DNA from 3 places in the Clostridium sp. CTA-7 genome. Region 3 is predicted to be linked to each of the others. Evidence: predicted binding sites of a transcription regulator. Region 3 holds the regulator's gene; each other region holds the start of a gene.
What was found. Region 3 encodes Rex, which represses fermentation and respiration genes when NADH is low (regulators of the CRP and FNR family bind a similar motif). Its sites were predicted from a motif close to ATTGTTAANNNNTTAACAAT; they were not measured.
Positions count from the first base shown of each region.

Region 1 (3,297 bases), on a different contig from region 3:
TAAATACTAATCTTATTGCTTCTAACGCTAATCCATTAGTATATTCTGATGCTAATACTGAAACATAAGCCTCAATTGCATGAACTAAAACATCAATACCTGAAGCAGCTGTTAATCCTCTTGGCATACTCATCATAAGTTCAGCATCAACTATAGCCATATCTGGAGTTAGTTCGTAATCTGCAAGTGGATATTTAACACCTGTTTTTTCATCAGTTATAACTGCAAATGGTGTAACTTCTGATCCTGTACCAGCAGAAGTTGGAATAGCAACCATCATTGCTTTTTCACCCATAGTTGGGAATTTATAAACTCTCTTTCTTATATCCATAAATCTCATAGCTAAATCTTCGAATCTAACTTCTGGATGTTCATACATTACCCACATAATTTTAGCTGCATCCATTGGTGATCCTCCACCTAATGAAATTATAACATCTGGATTGAATGCAAGCATTGCTTCTGCACCTTTTTTAGCTGCTGCTAGAGTTGGATCTGGCTCAACTTCTGAGAATATTCTAAAGTCTATTCCATATCTTTCTAAAACGTCTGTTATTCTAGCTGTATATCCAAGTTCAGCCAAAATTTTATCTGTTACTATAAATACTTTCTTTTTACCCATATCATGTAATTCTTGTAAAGCGATTGGTAAACATCCATATTTGAAGTAAGTCTTTTCTGGAACTCTAAACCAAAGCATATTTTCTCTCCTCTCAGCAACACTCTTTACGTTAATTAAATGCTTAGGACCAACGTTTTCTGAAACTGAGTTTCCTCCCCATGATCCACATCCTAGTGTTAATGAAGGCGCTAGTCTAAAGTTGTATATATCTCCAATAGCTCCTTGTGATGCTGGCATATTTATTAATGTTCTTGCAGTCTTCATAGCTGCTCCGAATCTAGCGATTCTCTCTGTTGATTTTATTTGATCTGTATAGAATACAGAAGTATGACCCATGCCACCTAATTCTATTAATCTACAAGCTTTTGTTAGAGCTTCATCAAAAGTTTTAACTCTGTACATAGCAAGTACTGGTGATAATTTTTCATGTGAAAATGGTTCTTCTAACTCTACTGATTCAACTTCCCCAACTAAAACTTTAGCTCCTACTGGAACTTTAACCCCAGCCATTTCAGCTATCTTGTATGCTGGTTGGCCAACCATATTAGCATTTAAGCCACCTTTTTCATTTAAAATTATCTTTCTAACCTTATCTACTTCTTCACCTTTTAATATGTATGCTCCTCTTGCAGATAATTCCTTTTTAACTTCTTCATAAACTTCATCCATAACTAAGATGCTTTGTTCTGATGCACAAATAACTCCATTATCAAAAGTTTTTGAAAGAAGTATTGAGTTTACAGCCATTTTTATATGAGCTGTTTCATCTATAATAGCTGGAGTATTTCCTGCTCCAACTCCTAAAGCTGGTCTTCCTGATGAGTAAGCTGATTTAACCATTGCAGGACCACCTGTAGCTAGTATTATATCGGATTCTCTCATAACATTTTGTGATAATTCAACTGATGGTTCATCTATCCAAGCTATTATTCCTTCTGGTGCACCTGCTTTAACAGCTGCATCTAAAACTATTTTAGCTGCTTCAATTGTAGCTTTTTTAGCTCTTGGATGTGGTGATATAATTATTGCATTTCTTGTTTTTAATGCAATTAATGTTTTAAATATTGCTGTTGATGTTGGATTTGTAGTTGGAACTATAGCTGCTACAACTCCTATAGGCTCTGCTATTTTAGTTATACCAAAAGTATGATCTTCTTCTATAACTCCGCAAGTTTTCATATCTTTATATTGATTATATATATATTCTGCAGCAAAGTGATTTTTAATTACCTTGTCTTCTACAATTCCCATTCCACTTTCTTCAACTGCCATTTTAGCAAGTTTAATTCTATTGTCACTTGCTGCCATAGCTGCTTGTCTGAATATTTCATCTACTTGTTCTTGTGTGTAAGTGGCAAATACCTTTTGCGCTTCTCTTAATTCTTTAATTCTTTGAGTTAATTCTTGTGCATTTGTTACAGCCATTTTAATTCCTCCTACATATCTATATAATAATTTTATTTTCTAAATTTTCTTTTTTGTCTATCGACTAAGTACAAGTTTATTTTAGTATATTGTCTAATTTTTGTCAATCTTTTTTGTTAAAAATTTATCATATTTTTTAAAATTATTTTTTCGTCCTATTTTAATACATTATTATAAAGTTATTTTGCACATATTTAAACCGTTTTCCCCTTATTATGTTCATATAATATAATATTCGACTTTTATTATTAAGTTATTTTCTGATTATTTGTGTTATTTTGAATATTGATATAATCTAATCGTAACTAATCTCTTAAATGTATATGGCATTTTAAGTAATATTATTGTTATATATATAACAATAATATTTTAATTTCTTACTTTTCATCTTTTTAAATACTCTCATCTAGATTTTAATATACAATTAGAACTTAATTACTATTACTTTTCCTAAAAATCATATTAAATATTCATATCATATAAAGGTTGTTATAAAAAAATAAATAGAAGGTTGTAATATAAATAAAACCTTCTATTTATTCAATAATACTATGCTAGTAAAGTTCTATCACTTAAATCTTCATTTACATTAGCTTCCTCAAATAATTTCATTAATTTGGAATGAGTTAACTCTTCTTTTTCCTTATCTTTTACATCAATTATAATTTGTTCACTATGCATCATAATAAGTCTATTTCCACTTTTAATAGCTTGTTTTAAATTATGAGTCACCATAATAGTAGTTACTCCAGTTTCTTTAACCATTTTTTCCGTTATATCCATTATCTTTAAAGAAGTTTTAGGATCTAATGCTGCAGTGTGCTCATCCAATAATAATAATTTGAGCTTTGTCATAACAGCCATTAATAATGTCAAAGCTTGTCTTTGTCCTCCAGATAATAAATTTACTTTTGTATATAATTTATCTTCTAATCCTAAATCTAATTCTTTAAGAATATTTTTATAATAGTTAATTCTTTTTTTATTTATTGCGAAAGACAATCCATAAATTTTTCCTTTGTTATCAGCTAACGATAAGTTCTCTAATATAGTCATGTTCGGTGATATACCAAGAGATGGATTTTGAAAAACTCTACCTATATTTTTGGACCTTTTATATTCATCCTTATTTGAAACATCTTCTCCATCTAATAGTATAATTCCACTATCACACTCTATATTACCAGATACTATATTTAATAACGTTGATTTTCCAGCACCATTAGATCCAATTATACTTATGAAATCTC
Region 1 is NZ_BAAAAV010000004.1:205,433-208,729, forward strand. Features, by position in the region: gene adhE (bifunctional acetaldehyde-CoA/alcohol dehydrogenase) at 1-2,047, opposite strand, end outside; partial or broken gene ACYUEX_RS09770 (ABC transporter ATP-binding protein) at 2,597-3,297, opposite strand, start outside.
Region 1: the regulator Rex is predicted to act here: its motif matches at 2,160-2,179, upstream of adhE (bifunctional acetaldehyde-CoA/alcohol dehydrogenase).

Region 2 (3,297 bases), on a different contig from region 3:
AGAGCAATATTTGTTTATTTGCTAGTAAGAGTGTATAATTATATAAGCATTGAATTTACGAAAATATGTAATAATTAAACTAGAATAAAGCTTATAAAAAATAGAAATAGTAAATATTAATAATGGAAATAATTTAATTTATATATAAATCAGGAGGAATCTAGAATGAATAAGAAAAAAGTTATAACTATATTTGGAACCAGACCAGAAGCTATAAAGATGGCTCCTTTAGTAAAAGAACTAGAAAAAAGGGAAGGAATAGATTCAAAGGTTTGTGTAACAGCACAACATAGAGAAATGTTAGATCAAGTATTAGATTATTTTGATATAAAACCAGATTTTGATTTGAACATAATGAAGAGCAAGCAAACTTTAACTGGAATAACTAATAGGGTTCTAGAAGGATTAGAAGAAATATTTTTAGAAGAAAAGCCTGATATGATACTTGTTCATGGGGATACGACTACTACATTTTCAGGAGCACTTGCAGCCTTCTATCAACAAATTAAAGTTGGGCATGTTGAAGCAGGTCTCAGAACCTTTGATAAATATTTTCCATTCCCTGAAGAAATGAATAGAAAACTTACGGGAGCATTAGCAGATTTGCATTTTGCACCAACAAAAGGTTCTAAAGCAAATCTTTTAAGAGAAGGTGTTAATGAGAAAGATATCTACATAACTGGTAACACTGTTATTGATGCTATGCTTCACACAGTAAAGGAAGAATATATATTTGAAAATGATATACTAAACACGATAGATTTTGAAAATAAAAAAGTTATAATGATTACTGCTCATAGAAGAGAAAACTGGGGGCAAGGAATAGAAAATATATGTGATGCATTAAGTAAGATAGTAGAAGAAAATAAGGATGTAGAGCTAGTATATTTAGTGCATTTAAATCCAGTTGTTAAGGATGTTGTAAACAGAAAATTAGGAGACAAGGAAAGAGTTCATTTATTATCACCATTAGATACTAAAGAAACTCATAATTTAATGAATAAGTGCTTTATGGTAATGACCGATTCAGGTGGACTACAAGAGGAAGCACCACACCTAGGAAAACCAGTATTAGTTCTTAGAGATGTAACAGAAAGGCCAGAAGCAGTTGAATATGGAACTGTAAAATTAGTAGGTACTGATATTGAAAAGATAATAACTGAAGCTAATAATTTAATAAATAACAAAGATGAATATACTAAAATGAGTAAGGCTGCTAATCCTTATGGAGATGGTTTAGCATCAAAGAGAATTGCAAATATAATTGAAGATTATTTTAACATAAGAACGTTAGAAATAGATGAATTTTTAAGATAGATTTTGAAAATTATGGTTGAATAAAAGGGATAAAGTGATATAATTAAATTGTGTTAATTGTTTAACAAATTAGATAATTCTGACTATTATATGGAGGAGATGTGGATTATGAGAGAAGTTATAATTGCAAGTGCAGTAAGAACTGCTATTGGTTCATTTGGAGGAGCATTAAAAGACGTATCAGCAGCAGAATTAGGAGCAGTAGTAATAAAGGAAGCTGTAGCTAAAGCAGGTATAAAGGGTGAATTAGTAGAAGAAGTTGTAATGGGTAATGTTATTCAAGCAGGGCTTGGACAAAATGTTGCAAGACAAGCAGCTATAAAAGCTGGATTACCAGTAGAAGTACCTGCTATGACAATAAATAAAGTTTGCGGATCAGGTTTAAGAACGGTTGCATTAGCAGCTCAAATGATAAAAGCAGGAGATGCAGACATAGTTGTAGCTGGTGGTATGGAAAATATGTCTCAAGCTCCTTATCTATTAAAAACATCTAGATGGGGCCAAAGAATGGGCGATGGAAAAATGGTTGATTCTATGATAAATGATGCCCTATGGGATGCATTTAACAATTATCACATGGGAGTAACTGCAGAAAATATAGCTAAAGAATGGAATTTAACAAGAGAAGAGCAAGATGAATTTGCAGTTAACTCACAATTAAAGGCTGAAGCTGCTATTAAGGCAGGTAAATTTAAAGATGAAATAGTACCAGTTGTTATACCACAAAGAAAGGGAGAGCCAAAGGTAGTTGATACTGATGAATATCCAAGGTTTGGTGCTACAATTGAAGGAATGGCTAAGTTAAAGCCTGCATTTATAAAAGATGGCACAGTAACTGCAGCTAATGCATCTGGTATAAATGATGGAGCAGCAGCTTTCGTAGTTATGAGTGCTGAAAAAGCAGAAGAATTAGGTATTACACCATTAGCAAAAATAGTTTCTTATGGACAAAAAGGATTAGATCCTTCAATTATGGGATATGGACCTTTCCATGCAACAAAAAAAGCTTTAGAAGTAGCAAATTTAAAAATTGAAGATTTAGATTTAATAGAAGCCAATGAAGCTTTTGCAGCTCAAAGTTTGGCAGTTGCAAAAGATTTAAATTTTGATATGAGTAAAGTTAATGTAAATGGAGGAGCCATAGCATTAGGCCATCCAGTTGGAGCATCAGGTGCAAGAATATTGGTTACATTACTTCATGAAATGCAAAAGAGAGATGCTAGAAAAGGTTTGGCAACTTTATGCATAGGTGGAGGAATGGGAACAGCTCTTATAGTTGAAAAAAAATAACTTTATATATAAAAGCTCTCGATATAAAATCGAGAGTTTTTATTTTGATATGAATTATAAAGATATTAATAGATAATAATAATAAATGAGAAAATATAATATTTACAATATAAAAGTGATATGTAGAACTGTATAAAATTTAAAGTAATATCTATAATAAGATTATTAAAACCTATATAACTGTTATATATATATAAAATATAAATACATACAAAAATATTTAGGAAAAATTATAAAGAAAAAAACTAAAAAATGAATAATCGAATAAATATTTATTCATCCTTTAAAATAGACACTAATAAATTATTACAGTATAAATGAATAAAAATTCATATAAACAAACAAAAATTGAAAAAAATGTAAATTTAATTTGAAAAAACTATTATGAAAATGATAACAACGGTAAAAATCTATATTTATAATATTCTGAATATTCTTCAAAATGAATAATAATTCTTTGATATTACTACACGAGAAGAAAATAGATGTAAAAATGAAGTTTGTTAAGTAAATAGAACTTAAATACTTAAAATCGTTAAATATAGATGTTAAATGTATTATATGAATAAATATAAGATTTTCATTAATGTTTTCAGAGTAATATAATAACAAGAGTTAGTTGGGAGTGAGGATAAAATGAGTAGAGAAATGAATAAGTTAATTTCTAATATGATAAAATATGATTTAATA
Region 2 is NZ_BAAAAV010000002.1:14,716-18,012, forward strand. Features, by position in the region: gene wecB (non-hydrolyzing UDP-N-acetylglucosamine 2-epimerase) at 166-1,317, shown strand; gene ACYUEX_RS03060 (acetyl-CoA C-acetyltransferase) at 1,426-2,607, shown strand; gene ACYUEX_RS03065 (ATP synthase subunit I) at 3,244-3,297, shown strand, end outside.
Region 2: the regulator Rex is predicted to act here: its motif matches at 1,367-1,386, upstream of ACYUEX_RS03060 (acetyl-CoA C-acetyltransferase).

Region 3 (3,297 bases):
AAGTTTAATATAAGTTATACTGATATAGCATCAATTGGAACAATAGTTCATATTGCTATAAATAATGAATATAAAGGTAATATAGTTATATCCGATGAAATAAAAGAAGGTGCTAAGAAAGCCATAGAAGGCTTGAAGGAAGTTGGGGTTTCTCAAACCGTTATGTTAACAGGTGATAATAAATCCGTGGCAGAAAAGGTAGCATCACTAGTAGGCGTTGATAAGGTATTTTCAGAATTATTACCAGGAGATAAGGTTGAAAAGGTAGAAGGTTTAATAAAAGATAATTCAACTCAAGGAAAAGTTATATTTGTTGGAGATGGAATAAATGATGCACCAGTTTTAGCAAGAGCTGATATAGGAGTTGCTATGGGAGGAATAGGTTCAGATGCAGCTATTGAAGCCGCAGATGTAGTTTTAATGAAAGACGATCCAGAAGCTTTAGTTACAGCCATTAAAGTTGCAAGAAAGACAAATAAAGTTTTATGGCAAAATATAATATTCTCATTAGGAGTAAAAGTATTAGTATTGATTTTAAGTGCTTTTGGAGTAGCAACAATGTGGGAAGCAGTATTTGCAGATGTAGGAGTAACTTTAATAGCAGTTCTAAATTCAACTAGATGTTTAAAATAATTTTATAACTATTTTATTGACAAATTTCATCATATTAAATATAATGAATTAGGTTGAAAATTTTCAGGCGTAAGGGAAGCATACAAGATCATTATCTTGTTTACAAAGCTTTGAGAAGCTTTGTATAAATTTGAGACTTATGTATAACGGATCTGCTACGTTATACATAAGTCTATTTTTTATAACTAAATATAATTAAATTAATTTTTATTGGAAAATATTTTATTAAATGTTTATTAAGTATATAATCTATTTTTAGATTTTAAGAAAAATAAAAGAAAATTTTGAAACTTTGTTAAATACGTAACTCAAGTTGTTTTAAAATTTTAATAAAAGTGTTAAAATATATATTATAAATTTGGTAATAATAAAGTTTTAATATATGAAAATAAATTTGATTAGGAGAATGAAGGTTATGGATAAGAAAAAGAATATTTCTATGGCTGTAATTAAAAGACTGCCAAAATATCATAGATACTTACAAGAGTTGTTAAGAAATGATGTAGATAGAATTTCTTCAAAAGAGTTAGGAGAAAAGATAGGCTTTACAGCGTCACAAATACGCCAAGACTTAAATTGTTTTGGAGACTTTGGCCAACAGGGCTATGGATATAATGTAAAAGATTTATATAATCAAATAAGCCTAATATTGGGATTAAATAAAGAATACAAAGGAATCATAGTTGGAGCAGGAAATATAGGTCAGGCAATAGCAAATTACAGTAGATTTTCTCAAATAGGGTTAACTATAGAAGCTATATTTGATGCAAATCCTAAGCTTATTGGAATGAAAATAAGAGATATAGAAATACAAGATATTGATAACTTAAAATATTATTTAGGAGATAACAGTATAGATATAGGAATAATTTGTGTTCCTAGAATAAATGCACAAAAGGTTAGTGATACTTTAGTAGAAGGTGGAGTAACAGGCGTATGGAATTTTGCTCCAGTTGATTTATCTGTACCTGAAGAAGTTACAGTTGAAAATGTTCATTTATCAGAAAGTTTACTAACATTAATATATTTACTTCATGATAAAGATGAAAGTAAGTAGTTACATTAAAAAATTGCCTAAAATTAGAAATATTTATTGCAAAAGAAAATTTAAGAGTTTATAATAATAATTGAAGCGGGGGCTTCAATTATTTTTTTTATTAATTGTTACAAGATTAACAAATGGTTTATTTATTAAACATATAGATTATTAAAGAATTTTTGATATGTTTAGTTAAATATGTCACATTAAAGGGTATAAAGTATAGGTTTGAGAAGCTTATATAATTAAAGATTAATGAAAAATTGAATAATTTTATATAAGTATAGTTAAAGGGAGGACTTTATTATGGAGTTAAAGAATGTAATTCTTGAAAAAGAGGGAAATCTAGCTATTGTTACAATTAATAGACCTAAAGCTTTAAATGCTTTAAATTCAGGGACTTTAAAAGATTTAGATGCAGTTTTAGATGATTTAGAAAATGATCAAAATATTTACTGTGTCATACTAACAGGATCTGGGGAAAAAGCTTTTGTTGCTGGAGCAGATATTTCTGAAATGAAGGACTTAACTGAAGATGAAGGAAGAGAATTTGGTCTTTTAGGAAACAGAGTTTTCAGAAGATTAGAAAAATTAGATAAGCCTGTTATTGCGGCTATATCAGGATTTGCTTTAGGTGGTGGATGTGAATTAGCTATGGCTTGTGATATAAGAATAGCTTCAGAAAAGGCTAGATTTGCTCAACCAGAGGTTGGTCTTGGAATAACACCAGGATTTGGAGGAACTCAAAGATTACCAAGATTAGTTGGTGAAGGAAAGGCCAAAGAGCTTATTTATACTTGTGCGACTGTAAAGGCAGATGAAGCTTTAAAAATAGGTTTAGTTAATAAAGTTGTAGCATTAGAAAGTTTAATGGAAGAAGCTAAAAATATGGCAAAGACTATAATAGCAAATGCTCCTATAGCAGTAAGGCTATGTAAAGATGCTATAAATAGGGGGATGCAAGTAGATATAGATAAAGCTATAAAAATTGAAGCCGAAGATTTTGGTAAATGCTTTTCTACAGAAGATCAAAAAGAGGGCATGGAAGCATTTATGGAAAAGAGAGCCAAAAATTTTTCTAACAAATAGTCAGAAAAAATAAAATATAAAAAAAATTCAAATTAAAATAATTAAAAATATTTAAATTAAGTAAATTCATATAATTAAAAAAGGTTCAATATCAAGGAGGTATATTAAATGAATTTTCAATTAACTAGAGAGCAAGAATTAGTGAGACAAATGGCTAGAGAATTCACTATAAATGAAGTAAAACCAATTGCTGCTGAAATTGATGAAACTGAAAGATTTCCAATGGAAAACGTTGAAAAAATGGCCAAGCTTGGAATGTTAGGAATTCCTTTTTCTAAAGAGTACGGTGGAGCAGGTGGAGACACGCTTTCTTATATATTAACTGTAGAGGAGCTATCAAAGGCTTGTGGAACTACAGGGGTTATAGTGTCTGCCCACACTTCTCTTTGTGCATCTTTAATAGAGCAGTTTGGAACTAAAGATCAAAAAGAAAGGTATTTAAAAGATCTTGCAACAGGTAAAAAACTTGGTGCTTTTGGTTTAACAGAACCAGGAGCAGGTACAGATGCGGCAGGTCAACAAACAGTAGCAGTATT
Region 3 is NZ_BAAAAV010000009.1:155,486-158,782, forward strand. Features, by position in the region: gene ACYUEX_RS16015 (heavy metal translocating P-type ATPase) at 1-633, shown strand, start outside; gene ACYUEX_RS16020 (redox-sensing transcriptional repressor Rex) at 1,049-1,690, shown strand; gene ACYUEX_RS16025 (short-chain-enoyl-CoA hydratase) at 1,979-2,761, shown strand; gene ACYUEX_RS16030 (acyl-CoA dehydrogenase) at 2,870-3,297, shown strand, end outside.